Regions from separate parts of the Pseudomonas sp. LF020 genome, predicted to be linked through region 1. Evidence: predicted binding sites of a transcription regulator. Region 1 holds the regulator's gene; the other holds the start of a gene.
What was found. The regulator sigma-54, encoded in region 1, starts transcription at its own class of promoters, with help from an activator protein. The targets are predictions, from matches to a motif close to ANTGGCATNNANNTTGCTNT.

Region 1 (7,222 bases):
GCCACGGACGTGACACTGGTCACCAAACCTGACCTCAACATGTATCGCGGCACCGAGTTTCCATGGCACGTGACCAGCGAGCGCGGCGAAGTGAATCCGGACGGAACGCAGGTAGAATTGATCGACTCGGTACGCATCAAGCGCACCGATGAAAAGAACCGCGACACCCTGATCACCAGCACACGCATGACGGTGTTCCCTCAGCAGCAATATGCGCAGACCGAGCAACCCGTTAGAATCGACGGCGCTGGCGGTGTATCGACTGGCGTGGGAATGAAGGCGTATTTGAAGGACAGCAGGATACACCTGCAATCGAACGTAAGAGGACAGTATGAGGCTCGTTAAAACCCTCCCTATTTTGCTCAGTCTGGGCGCAGCACTGGGAAGCGTGAGCGCCTGGGCTCTGCCGAACGATCAGCAGCAACCTATCCGCATTCAGGCCGACGACGCCCAACTGGACGACAAGAATGGCATCGCCACCTATAAAGGTGACGTGATCATCACCCAGGGTTCGATGATCGTTAAGGGCAATACGGTGACCATCACCCGTACCCCGACCGGTGATATCGACGTGGTGACCTCGGTGGGCAACCTTGCCTACTTCGAGCAGTTGCAGACTCAGGGCGACAAAAAGCCGGTACAAGGCTGGGGCGTGACGATCCAGTACCACGCCGCGCAAAACCGCGTCGTGCTGATCGACAAGGCCAAGGTTGTCGACAAGGACAACAACACCACTCAGGGCGAGAAAATCGTCTATGACACAGTGAAGAAGCTGGCCAGTGCCGGTCGCGCTACCGGTAGCAAAGTCACCGAAGCGCGTCCGCGCATCGACATGGTGATCCAGCCGAAGAAGAAAACCGACGAGAAGACCCAGTAATGGCAACTCTGAAAGCCCAACACCTGGCCAAGGCCTATAAAAGCCGCCAGGTTGTGCGCGACGTCAGCCTGTCGATCGACAGTGGCCAGATCGTTGGCCTGCTCGGCCCGAACGGCGCCGGCAAGACCACCTGCTTCTACATGATCGTCGGCCTGGTGCAGGCCGATCAGGGTCGCGTGCTGATCGATGATCTGGACGTCAGCCATCAGCCGATGCACGGTCGTGCCAAGGCCGGTATCGGCTATCTGCCGCAAGAAGCATCGATCTTCCGCAAACTGTCGGTGGCCGATAACATCATGGCCATCCTCGAAACCCGCACGGAACTCGACAAGGCCGGTCGTCGCAAGGAACTGGAAAGCCTGCTGCAGGAGTTCCACATCAGCCACATCCGCGACAACCTCGGCATGAGCCTGTCCGGTGGTGAACGCCGCCGGGTGGAAATCGCCCGCGCCCTGGCGACCGCACCGAAATTCATCCTGCTCGACGAACCGTTCGCCGGTGTCGACCCGATTTCGGTTGGCGACATCAAGCAGATCATCCACCACCTCAAGGCCAAGGGCATCGGTGTACTGATCACCGACCACAACGTGCGTGAGACCCTGGATATCTGCGAAACCGCCTACATCGTCAACGACGGTCAACTGATCGCCGAAGGCGATGCGGCGACCATCCTTGCCAACGATCTGGTGAAGGAAGTGTACCTGGGCCACGAGTTCCGCCTCTAAGCGAATAGTGCCCGGTGAGCCGCCCGGGCGCTGTATCGATTCAAGCAGGATTTAATACGCTTTAATTGTTACAGCGCTCTAGGCAAACACGACAGTTTCAGGCATATAATTTGCTTAAGTTTGGCGCTCCGGCGCCCTGTAGTGGATGGCGCATGCGCGCCGGCGAATAAGGTGTTAAGCCCCTGCCATGAAACCATCGCTAGTCTTGAGAATGGGCCAGCAGCTGACGATGACACCGCAGCTGCAACAGGCCATCCGCCTGCTCCAATTGTCGACCCTGGACCTGCAACAGGAAATCCAGGAGGCCCTGGAATCCAATCCGATGCTCGAACGCCAGGAAGAAGGCGACGACTTCGACAATACCGATCCTTTGGCCGACAACGTCGAACAAAAAACCAACACCGACATTCAGGAACCCTCCTATCAGGAAACCGCCCCGACGGTGGACAACCTGGAAGATGGCGAATGGAACGAGCGCATTCCTAACGAACTGCCCGTTGATACCGCCTGGGAAGACGTCTACCAGACCAGCGCCAGCAGTCTGCCCAGCAGCGATGACGACGAGTGGGACTTCACCACCCGCACCTCCGCCGGCGAAAGCCTGCAAAGCCATTTGCTGTGGCAATTGAACCTGGCGCCGATGTCCGACACCGACCGCCTGATCGCCGTGACCCTGATCGATTGCATCAACAATCAGGGCTACCTCGACGAAACCCTCGAAGAAATCCTCGACGCCTTTGATCCGGAGCTCGACATCGAGCTGGACGAGATCGAGGCCGTTCTGCACCGCATTCAACAGTTCGAACCCGCCGGCATCGGCGCGCGCAACCTCGGCGAATGCCTGTTGCTGCAACTGCGTCAGCTCCCGGCCAAGACCCCGTGGCTCAACGAAGCCAAACGTCTGGTCAGCGATTACATCGATCTGCTCGGCAGTCGTGACTACAGCCAGTTGATGCGGCGCATGAAGCTCAAGGAAGACGAGCTGCGTCAGGTCATCGAACTGGTGCAAAGCCTCAATCCACGCCCGGGCTCACAGATCGAATCGACCGAAGCCGAGTACGTGGTGCCCGACGTCATTGTGCGCAAGGACAACGAGCGCTGGCTGGTCGAATTGAATCAGGAGTCGGTGCCCCGTTTGCGGGTCAACGCGCAGTACGCCGGTTTCGTCCGTCGCGCCGACACCAGCGCCGACAACACCTTCATGCGCAACCAGTTGCAAGAAGCACGCTGGTTCATCAAGAGCCTGCAGAGCCGCAACGAAACCCTGATGAAAGTGGCCACCCAGATCGTCGAGCATCAGCGCGGTTTCCTGGAGTACGGCGACGAAGCCATGAAGCCGTTGGTCCTGCACGACATCGCCGAAGCGGTAGGCATGCACGAATCGACGATTTCCCGGGTCACCACACAGAAATTCATGCATACCCCACGGGGCATTTATGAACTGAAATACTTTTTCTCCAGCCATGTAAGCACCTCCGAAGGCGGTGAATGCTCGTCCACGGCGATCCGCGCGATCATCAAAAAACTGGTTGCAGCGGAAAATCAGAAAAAGCCGTTGAGTGACAGCAAGATCGCTGGTTTACTGGAGGCACAAGGCATTCAGGTGGCTCGCCGCACCGTCGCCAAGTACCGTGAATCCCTAGGGATCGCGCCTTCGAGCGAACGCAAGCGGTTGATGTAAGCCACGTTACAGCGTTCCAGTGGCAGGCTGTTCGGCCTGCCGCTTTATGCACTGGCAACGAAGGAGAAGCTGTATGCAAGTCAACATCAGTGGACACCAACTGGAAGTTACCCAACCTCTCCGTGAATACGTTGAGCAGAAGCTCAAGAGGCTTGAGGGACATTTCGACAAGATCACCAACGTGCAAGTCACGATGTGCGTCGAAAAGCTGAAGCAGAAAATCGAAGCCACGCTGCATATTCCCGGCAATGAGGTCGTCGCAAACGCGGAACATACCGACATGTACGCAGCGATCGACGCGCTGACCGACAAGCTTGATAAACAACTCAAAAAGCATAAGGAAAAGACCCAGAGCCTGCTTCAGGGCGCTACCGGTCGATAACCCCCACCCCCATGATCCGACTTGAAAGTATCCTGACCCCCGGCCGTTCCCTGGTGAACGTGCCGGGCGGCAGTAAAAAGAAAGCCCTCGAACAGATTGCCAACCTGATCGCCCGCGAAGTGCCGGATCTGGAGATGCAAGATGTCTTCGAAGCGCTGATCGCCCGTGAGAAACTCGGTTCCACCGGTTTCGGCAACGGCATCGCCATCCCCCACTGTCGTCTCAAAGGCTGCGAAGCGCCTATCAGCGCGTTGATGCACCTTGAAGCGCCCATCGATTTCGATGCAATCGACGGCGCACCGGTTGACCTGCTGTTTGTCTTGCTGGTCCCGGAAGCGGCCACCGATGCTCATCTGGAATTACTGCGCCAGATCGCCAGCATGCTCGACCGCAAGGAAGTGCGCGAAAAACTGCGTAGCGCACCGAGCAATGAAGCCTTGTATCAGGTCGTCCTGAGCGAGCAGAACGGTCACTAATCATGCGTTTGATCATCGTCAGCGGCCGCTCCGGCTCGGGTAAAAGTACCGCCCTGAATGTTCTTGAGGACAACGGCTACTACTGCATCGACAACCTGCCGGCCGGTCTGCTGCCGGAACTCGCCGAACGCGCCCTGATTCATACCGAGCTGGCTCAGCCGTTGGTGGCTGTGTCGATCGATGCGCGAAACCTGCCGAGTCATTTGTCACGCTTCCCCGAGTTGCTCGAAGAAGTCCGCGCCCGACACATCCAGTGTGATGTGCTGTATCTGGATGCCGACGAAGAAACCTTGCTCAAACGCTTCTCGGAAACCCGCCGTCGCCACCCGCTGAGCACCGCCAACCGCTCACTGGCCGAAGCGATCGAAGATGAAACCGCCCTGCTCGGCCCGATTGCCGACCTGGCCGATCTCAAGGTCAACACCACCAATCTGAATCTGTACCAGTTGCGCGATACCATCAAACTGCGCCTGCTGAACCAGCCGGAGCCGGGGACGGCATTTCTGGTTGAATCGTTCGGTTTCAAGCGCGGCATGCCGGTGGACGCGGATCTGGTGTTCGACGTGCGCTGCCTGCCCAATCCGTACTGGAAGCCTGAATTGCGCGCACAATCCGGACTCGACGCACCGGTCGCCGAGTATCTGGCGACGCAGCCGGAGGTCGAAGAGATGTTCCAGGACATCTACGGCTACCTGAATAAATGGTTGCCGCGCTTTGCGGCGAGCAATCGCGCCTATGTCACCATTGCCATTGGCTGCACTGGCGGACATCACCGCTCCGTTTACCTGACCGAACGCCTGGGTCAGGCCCTGCAGAAAACCCTGAAGAACGTCCAGGTTCGCCACCGCGACCTCACTTAAAGGATTCACACCGCGATGCCTGCTCTGGAAATCGAAATCATCAATAAACTGGGCCTGCATGCCCGAGCGTCGGCCAAGTTCGTCGGGGTGGCGGGGCAGTTCCCGGATTGCACGATCAGAGTGGGTCGCACACCGGAAACCACGGTGGATGGCAAAAGCATCATGGCGATGATGATGCTGGCCGCCGGTAAAGGCACCAAAATATATTTGAGTACTGAAGGACATCAGGAACAGGAAGCGCTGGATGCGCTGGTGGCGTTGATCAACAACTACTTCGATGAGGGTGGTTGATCGTTAAAAGATCAAAAGATCAAAAGATCGCAGCCTGCGGCAGCTCCTACATTGGAATGCGTTCACTGTAGGAGCTGCCGCAGGCTGCGATCTTTTGATATTCAACCCAACGCCGTATCCATCACCATCATCAGACAAAACCCGATCAGCAAGCCTAGGCTGGCCAGCTTGTCATGACCATTGCGCCGCGACTCGGGAATGACCTCATGAGTCACCACCAGCAACATCGCCCCCGCCGCCAGCGCCAGCCCCAACGGCAATAACAGCTCCGCCAGACTGACCAGCCAAGCACAGAGCAGCGCAAACACCGGTTCGACCAGTCCTGACGCCGCACCGATCAAGAATGCCTTGACCCGCGACATTCCTGCCCCCGCCAGTACCAGCGCAATCACCAATCCCTCCGGCACATCCTGCAAGGCGATGCCCATCGCCAGACTGTCGGCATCCGGCATGCCGCCGCCAGCAGACACCCCCACCGCCATGCCTTCCGGAATGTTGTGGGCAATGATGGCGAAGACGAACAGCCAGATCCGCGGCGGAATCACCGGGTGCTCGGGGGTACCGACGAGCATTTCCGGTGAGGCGCCGGACAGTTTCAGATCCACCAGATACAGAGCGAATGCACCGAGCATGATGCCGAAGCAGATCAGACCGCTGGCGGCCCAGGGTGTCAGGCCCAGACTTTCGGCCGCGGCAATGCCCGGCACGATCAGCGAAAAAGCGGTCGCCGCCAGCATCACGCCGGCGCCGAAACCCAGCAGCGTATCGCTGAGCCTCTGCGGCATGCGCCGGATCACCAGCACCGGCACCGCACCGAGGGCCGTGCCGAGGGCGCAGATCGCGCCGCCCTGCAAGGCCCGCGACAGTTTCGGCTGCAGATCCAGCCATTCCAGCCCATGCGCCGCGAGCAAGGTGATGCCCGCCAGCAGCAACAGCGACCCGACCGCGTAACGAAACATGCGCCCACCGCCAATCGCCAGTGTTTCAGTGCCCATAGTCAGCCTTGGATTGTTTTTATAGATGACTTAAACCAGTGCCGCCTGATAGCGCGCGGCAACTTCAGGCCAATTGATCACGTTGTAGAACGCGTTGATGTATTCCGGACGACGGTTCTGGTAACGCAAGTAGTAGGCGTGTTCCCAGACGTCCAGACCCAGAATCGGCGTGTTGCCGTTCATCAACGGGCTGTCCTGATTACCGCTGCTTTCCACGATAAGTTTTTTCTCCGGAGTCACGCTGAGCCAGGCCCAGCCACTGCCGAAACGGGTCAACGCGGCTTTGGTGAAGGCTTCCTTGAAACTGTCGAGACCGCCCAGTTGCTCCTCGATCGCCTTGGCCAGCGCGCCGTTCGGCTTGCCACCACCGTTGGGCACCATGACTTCCCAGAACAACGAATGGTTGGCGTGGCCGCCACCCTGGTTGATCACCGCCGCGCGGAGTTTTTCCGGCAACTGCTGAACGCTGGCGACCAGTTTTTCCACCGGCCACTCGGCGTACTCGGTGCCTTCGACGGCGGCATTGAGGTTGTTGATGTAGGTCTGGTGGTGCTTGGTGTAGTGAATCTCCATGGTTTGCGCATCGATGTGCGGTTCCAGGGCGTCGTAGGCGTACGGCAAGGCAGGCAAGGTAAAAGCCATTTCAGTGGACTCCATGGTGATGTGAGGCTGACGCGCGGCGTGCATTGCCGGTGTCCGGGTGCAGCAGGCGCTGGGTACGCGGATATTCGCCGTGTTCGCTGATGAAATTCAGCAGTTCGACGTAAGTCTTGCTGCTCTGGCGCAGCGCCGCTTCACGCAGCGCCGGACGCAGGCGCTCGTCCTGCATGGTCTGCAACAGCCGTTGATGAATCGCGCAAAGGTACTCGGCGCTCTCCTCCGGCTGATTCAGGCGCAGGTGCAGGTCCGCCAGGTTGTGATGGGAGATGACGCAG
Region 2 (7,222 bases), on a different contig from region 1:
CGGCGCCAGCGGCTTGTTCCTCGACATCTGCTTCATCAGCACGTCGGCCAGACCGATACCACCGCCCTCGCGGGACAGCGACACCGCCAGTTGCTGGTCGTACATTTCCTGATATTGCTTGGCCGCCGGGGTGTTCATCGGGTTGTCTTTACCCAGCGCCTCGGTGGCCGAACGCATCGACTTGAGCATTTCGCCGAGGAACAGCGATTCGAACTCCTGCGCCACCTTGCGCATGTTCGCGTCGCTGTTCTTGTCGCCGACCTTGAGCTGGTTCAGACGATTGAGGTCGGAGTACGACCCCGAATCGCCCGTGCCCACCAGACTGCCTTTGCGCATATCCATGGTCGCCGTCCTCAGATCACGATCAGGTCGGCTTGCAACGCGCCGGCCTGCTTCAGTGCTTCGAGAATGGCCATCAGGTCACCCGGTGCCGCGCCAACCTGGTTCACCGCCCGCACGATTTCGTCGAGGGTGGTGCCCGGGCCGAACTTGAACATCGGCTTGGCTTCCTGCTGGGCATTGACCCGCGAGCGTGGCACCACGGCGGTCTGCCCATTGGACAACGGGCCCGGCTGGCTGACGATCGGGTCTTCGGTGATGGTCACGGTCAGGCTGCCGTGGGTCACGGCCGCCGGCGAAACTTTCACGTTCTGGCCGATCACGATGGTGCCGGTACGCGAGTTGATGATGACTTTCGCCACCGCCTGACCCGGGTCGACTTCAAGGTTTTCGAGGATCGACAGATAGTCGACGCGCTGGCTCGGATCCAGCGGCGCCGTCACCCGGATCGAGCCACCGTCGATGGCTTGCGCCACGCCAGGGCCGAGCATGTCGTTGATCTTGTCGACGATGCGCTTGGCAGTGGTGAAGTCGGAACGGTTGAGGTTCAGCGTCAGGCTGTTGCCCTGGTTGAAACCGCTCGGCACCGAACGCTCGACCGACGCACCACCCGGAATACGACCGGCCGACGGAACGTTGACGGTGATCTTCGAACCATCACGACCTTCGGCATCGAAACCACCGACCACCAGGTTGCCCTGAGCGATGGCGTAGACGTTGCCGTCGATACCCTTGAGCGGGGTCAGCAACAGGGTGCCGCCGCGCAGGCTCTTGGAGTTACCGATCGAAGACACGGTGATGTCGACCTGCTGCCCCGGTTTGGCGAACGCCGGCAGATCGGCACTCACCGACACCGCCGCGACGTTTTTCAACTGCACGTTGCCCGACCCTGGCGGCACCTTGATGCCGAACTGCGAGAGCATGTTGTTGAAGGTCTGCAGGGTAAACGGGGTTTGCGTCGTCTGGTCGCCGGTGCCGTTAAGCCCGACCACCAGGCCGTAACCGATCAACTGGTTGGAACGCACGCCGGAAATGCTGGCGATATCTTTCAGCCGCTCGGCGTGGGCACCAAAGGCTGCGGACATCATGGCCGCCGCCAGCATGAAGCTTTTCAGATTCAACGTAGCCACCTAGAAAGGGAACAGCGGGCTGAGGAAGAAACGGTCGAACCAGCCTGGCTGACTCGCATCGGCAAACGAACCGGTGCCCGAGTAGGTGATGCGCGCATCGGCGACGCGGGTCGACGACACGGTGTTGTCGGTGGCGATGTCATCGGCACGCACCAGACCTGCGATCCGCACCAGCTCGTCGCCGGTATTGAGGGTCATCCACTTCTCACCGCGCACGGCGATGATGCCGTTGGGCAGCACATCGGCCACGGTCACGGTGATCGAACCGGTCAGGGTGTTGCCCTGCGCCGCCTTGCTGTCGCCCTTGGTCGCACGGTCGCCGCTGTAGCCGACGTCCAGGCTCAGGTCATTGCCACCCAACGGGTTGTTGGTGGTGCCACTGCCGCCGAACAGCGAAGTCAGGCCGATGCCGGTCTTGCTGTTCTTGGCCACCTGGGAGTTGGCGTTCTTGCTCGCCTGAGTCTTCTCGTTGAGGGTGATGGTGATGATGTCACCGACCCGGAACGCCTTGCGGTCGCTGTACAGGTTCTGTTCGAAACCGGCCTGATAGATCGAGCCGTTGTTGGCCGCCGCCGGCAATGGCGTGCGCGGCAACACCGGAGCGTAGTAAGGGTCATTGGGCTTGGGCGTCGGTGCGACGCAGCCCGCGAGCGAGACGACCCCACCCAATGCCAGAACAGATACGAAGCGTTTCATGACCCTACCTCACGGTGTTGCTGGCGGCCTCAGGCCGCCCCATAGACTTGATTACAGATTCTGCGTTACGAACGAGAGCATCTGGTCGGCGGTGGAGATCACCTTGGAGTTCATCTCGTAGGCGCGCTGAGTGGTGATCATGTTGACCATCTCTTCAACGGTGCTGACGTTGGAACCTTCCAGGGTGTTCTGCAGCGTGGTACCAAAACCGTTCAGGCCCGGGGTGCCGATTTGCGGCGCGCCGGAAGCAGCGGTTTCCAGGAACAGGTTGTTGCCCACTGCCTGCAGACCGGCCGGGTTGATGAAGTCGGCGGTTTGCAGGTTGCCGATCACCTGAGCGGCCGGGTTGCCTGGCACCGTGATCGACACGGTGCCGTCGGTGCCGACGGTGAAGCTCTGCGCGTTGTTCGGGATGACGATGGCCGGCTCCAGGGCGAAACCGCTGGCGTTGACGATCTGGCCATTGGAGTCGAGGTGGAAGGTGCCGTCACGGGTGTAGGACGTGGTGCCGTCCGGCTGCAGGATCTGGAAGAAACCGCGACCGTCGATGGCCATGTCCAGCGGCTGCTCGGTGGTTTGCAGGCTGCCGGCGGTGAAGTTTTTCTGGGTGCCGACGATGCGCACACCGGTACCCAGTTGCAGACCCGACGGCAGTTCGCTGTCCTGGGTCGACTGGGCGCCTGGCTGACGCTTGATCTGGTACAGCAGGTCCTGGAACTCGGCACGGTCACGTTTGAAACCCGTGGTCGAGACGTTCGCCAGGTTGTTGGAAATGGTGGTCAGGTTGGTGTCCTGGGCGGACAGACCGGTTTTGGCAACCCATAGAGCCGGAAGCATTCGATTCTCCTCGTGCGCCTGTTTTACGGCGCGACGTTCTGATAATTAGCTGATCTGCAAGACCCGAGCCATGGCCTGGTCGTCGTCTTTGGCGGTGTTCATCATCTTGACGTGCAACTCGAACTGCTTGGCCAGAGCCAGCACCGAGGTCATTTCTTCCACGGCATTGACGTTGCTCGACTCAAGGAAACCCGACACCAGTTTGACGTTGGCATCGGCCGGCGCCGGCTGGCCGTCCTTGGTGTAGATCGAGCCATCGAGGCCTTTGTTGAGGTTCTTGATGTCCGGGTTGACCAGCTTGATCCGGTCGACTTCCGCCATGACGCGCGGGCCTTCGCCCATCGCACGAATACTGATGGTGCCGTCTTCACCGACTTCGACCTGCTGCTCCGGCGGCACGGCGATCGGACCGCCATTGCCCAATACCGGCATGCCGTTGCCGGCGCGCAATACGCCGAGGGCGTCGATATTCAGGCTGCCGGTGCGCACGTAGCTTTCACCACCGTTGGGGTTCTGCACGGCAATAAAACCGTTGCCGGTCACGGCCACGTCGAGGTCACGGCCGGTCTGCACCAGCGAACCGGCGGTGAAGTCGGTGGCGGGCCGTTCGCTCATGGCAAACGCACGCGCCGGAAAGCTGTCACCGAACACCGGCATCGAACGCGCCTGCTCCAGGTCGCGCTGAAAACCATTGGTGGAGATGTTCGCCAGGTTGTTGGCATGGGCCTTTTGCGCCAGTGCGTTCTGACTGGCGCCGGTCATTGCCACATAAAGGTACTTGTCCACACTCTTTCCTCTGCATGCCGGACGTTTGCCGCCCACCGCTGTACTGCTGAGCCATAAGCAATTTGCAGACCAACTTTTTTCTGGCGGCTTGCGGCCCGGTAAACAAAGGACTTGCGGGGTTTTGCGGGGGAACTGGAAATGTATCGAAGTCGAAAAACCGGCGGTGTTATGCCGCTAGGCGGCAATCCCGATTTTTGCAGATGGAAAAAGAACCTGTGGCGAGGGAGCTTGCTTCCGCTGGGTTGCGTAGCAACCCCAAACCCATTCAATACGGTGTATCAGACAAACCGCATTGATCCGGTTTACGACTGCTGCGCAGCCGAGCGGGAGCAAGCTCCCTCGCCACAATGGTTACTCGGCAGAATCTTTACCGACTTCGTATTCACGCAGCTTGTTGGCAATGGTGGTGTGCGAAACCCCCAACCGCTTCCCCAGTTGCCGACTGCTCGGGTGCTCGGAATACAAGTGCTCCAGCACCGCTTTTTCAAAGCGCCCGACGATCTCGTCCAGCCCACCCTCCAGCGAGAAATCGCCAAGCGGCTGACGCACGCCGTAGTCCGGCAGGCGGATGTGTTCGACCTTGACCGTGCCACCCTCGCACAGCGAAACCGCCTGGAACAGCACGTTCTCCAGCTGCCGCACGTTGCCCGGCCAGTGATAATGACTGAGGCGATCCATCGCCGCCGGCGCCAGTTTCGGCAGCGAGCAGCCGATCTGTCGGCTGGCCTGATCGAGGAAGTGCTCCACCAGCGGAGTCAAACCGTCGAGGCATTCGCGCAGCGGCGGGATGTGCAGCGACAGCACGTTCAAGCGGTGATACAGATCCTGACGAAACTCGCCGCGCGCGCACAATTCGGACAGGTCGACCTGGGTCGCGCAGATCACCCGCACATCCAGATACACCTCTTCATCACTGCCGACCCGGCGGAAGCAGCCGTCCTGCAGAAAGCGCAGCAGCTTCACCTGCAAGCGCGGGCTCATTTCGCCGACGCCATCGAGGAACAGGGTGCCGCCTGCCGTCAGCTCCAGCAGGCCAAGCTTGCCTTCGGCGCGCGCCCCTTCGAACGCGCCGGGGCCGTAGCCGAACAGTTCGGTCTCGGCCATCGACTCCGGAAGTCCTGCGCAGTTAAGCGCCATCAGCGGCGACTGCCCGCGCGGACTGGCGAGGTGACAGGCGCGGGCGAGCAATTCTTTGCCGGTGCCGGTTTCGCCTTCGATCAATAGCGGCGCATCCAGCGGCGCCATGCGCCGCGCTTCACGCACGACAGCGGCCATTACCTTCGAACTCTGGAAAATACTGTCGAAGCCGCGCAGCTCCTGTTTACGCACGTTATAGATGCGCTCGCCGACGCGATCGGCGCGGTGCAAGGTCAGTACCGCACCGGCCATGGCCTCACTGTCGTCATGTTCCGATTGCAGCGGCGCGATGTCGGCGAGAAAGATGTCGCCCTTGACCTTGACGCGCATGCCGTTGATTCGCGATTTGTTGGCGCGCACCAGTTCCGGCAGGTCGAAATCCTCGGCATAGCGCGACAGCGGAATCCCCGGCACTTCATCCACGCGCACTCCGAGCAACTGCGCCGCCGCGCGGTTGGCAGCAACGATCGAGCCGCCCATGTCGATCGACAGCACCGGGAATTCCAGCGCGCCGAGCAACGCGTTCAGCTCCATGTGCCGACGCTCGCTGGGCATCAGCCCGACGCGCTTGACGCCAAACACCCCGGCAATCGCCTCGAATTTGGGCCGCAGCGCCTGGAACTGGATGTTGATGAGGTTCGGGCAGTGCAGGTAGATCGCATTGCCGTGCTCACCACCGACCTCGCCGCGCGCCACGTTGATCCCGTACTCCACCAACAAGTTGAGGATGTCGCGCAGGATGCCGATGCGGTTTTGGCAGTGGACTTTGATACGCATATGAATGACCCGAAAAATTGGGATTGAACACAACTCCTGTGGGAGCGAGCTTGCTCGCGAAGGCGTCAGCACATCCAACATTGATGTGTCAGACCTAACGCTTTCGCGAGCAAGCTCGCTCCCACAGGGTATTGCGGTGCGCCCGGAACCCATTTTTCTGTCGAGGCGCGCAGATTGTTGTCAAGATTATGTGACAGCCACTGCCGCTTTCAAACCTGAAAATCACCGCAAACGCGAGATACGCGCCAAAGCGTAACGATTTTTTTACGAAATCCAGCGGCTTTTCCTACAAGAAGCACATTCAACCTGCTGCATCCCACCCCGCTCTCAGGTAATTCTGAATCCATCGCTGGACATAACAAGAACGAATTCCCCTAGCAGGAGAGCAGTATGAAGCAGACGCAATACGTGGCCCGCGAGCCCGATGCGCAAGGTTTTATCGACTACCCCGCCGAAGAACACGCGGTGTGGAACACGCTGATCACCCGCCAGTTGAAAGTGATCGAGGGTCGCGCGTGCCAGGAATACCTGGACGGTATCGAAAAACTCGGCCTGCCCCACGACCGCATTCCGCAGCTGGGCGAGATCAACAAGGTGCTCGGTGAGACCACCGGTTGGCAGGTTGCCCGCGTCCCGGCACTGATCCCCTTCCAGACCTTCTTCGAATTGCTCGCCAGCAAACAGTTTCCGGTGGCCACGTTCATTCGTACCCGCGAAGAACTGGATTACCTGCAAGAGCCGGACATTTTTCACGAGATCTTCGGCCACTGCCCGCTGCTGACCAACCCCTGGTTCGCCGAATTCACGCACACCTACGGCAAGCTCGGCCTGCAGGCCACCAAGGAAGAGCGCGTGTACCTGGCGCGCCTGTACTGGATGACCATCGAGTTCGGTCTGGTCGATACCCCGCAAGGCAAACGCATCTACGGCGGCGGCATCCTGTCCTCGCCCAAGGAGACCGTTTACTCGCTGTCGGACGAGCCCGAGCATCAGGCCTTCGATCCGCTTGAAGCCATGCGCACGCCGTATCGCATCGACATCCTGCAGCCGCTGTACTTCGTCCTGCCAAACCTCAAGCGCCTGTTCGACGTTGCCCATGAAGACATCATGGCCATGGTCCGCCAGGGCATGCAGCTGGGGTTGCACGCACCGAAATTTCCGCCAAAACCGAAAGCCGCGTGATCCGCGACTTTTGCTGACAATTGAGTCTGTCAGTCGCCGCCACTTTGGTTTAGCGTGACGGCATTGACGGGCCGATAGTTTCTATAAAAAAAACATACTCGATTTCAGGAATCACACCATGTCCACTTTGAACCAAGCCCACTGCGAAGCCTGCCGTGCCGATGCACCACAAGTCAGCGACGAAGAACTGCCGATCCTGATCAAGCAGATCCCGGACTGGAACATCGAAGTACGCGACAGCATCATGCAGCTGGAGAAGGTCTTCCTGTTCAAGAACTTCAAACACGCACTGGCCTTCACCAACGCCGTCGGCGAGATCTCCGAGGCCGAAGGTCACC

Region 2: the regulator sigma-54 is predicted to act here: its motif matches at 3,843-3,862, upstream of ACU680_RS19285 (flagellar basal body rod protein FlgF).

What each region holds. Positions count from the first base shown of each region.
Region 1 covers NZ_JBRFIX010000003.1:436,216-443,437, forward strand. Annotated here, with positions in the region: gene lptC (LPS export ABC transporter periplasmic protein LptC) at 1-345, shown strand, start outside; gene lptA (lipopolysaccharide transport periplasmic protein LptA) at 332-877, shown strand; gene lptB (LPS export ABC transporter ATP-binding protein) at 877-1,602, shown strand; gene ACU680_RS09750 (RNA polymerase factor sigma-54) at 1,790-3,283, shown strand; gene hpf (ribosome hibernation-promoting factor, HPF/YfiA family) at 3,357-3,665, shown strand; gene ptsN (PTS IIA-like nitrogen regulatory protein PtsN) at 3,677-4,141, shown strand; gene rapZ (RNase adapter RapZ) at 4,144-5,001, shown strand; gene ACU680_RS09770 (HPr family phosphocarrier protein) at 5,017-5,292, shown strand; gene ACU680_RS09775 (ZIP family metal transporter) at 5,394-6,287, opposite strand; gene ACU680_RS09780 (superoxide dismutase) at 6,318-6,929, opposite strand; gene ACU680_RS09785 (DUF2753 family protein) at 6,931-7,222, opposite strand, start outside.
Region 2 covers NZ_JBRFIX010000008.1:83,297-90,518, forward strand. Annotated here, with positions in the region: gene flgJ (flagellar assembly peptidoglycan hydrolase FlgJ) at 1-342, opposite strand, end outside; gene ACU680_RS19270 (flagellar basal body P-ring protein FlgI) at 354-1,442, opposite strand; gene flgH (flagellar basal body L-ring protein FlgH) at 1,470-2,165, opposite strand; gene flgG (flagellar basal-body rod protein FlgG) at 2,217-3,002, opposite strand; gene ACU680_RS19285 (flagellar basal body rod protein FlgF) at 3,048-3,788, opposite strand; gene ACU680_RS19290 (sigma-54-dependent transcriptional regulator) at 4,140-5,702, opposite strand; gene phhA (phenylalanine 4-monooxygenase) at 6,093-6,884, shown strand; gene ACU680_RS19300 (4a-hydroxytetrahydrobiopterin dehydratase) at 7,003-7,222, shown strand, end outside.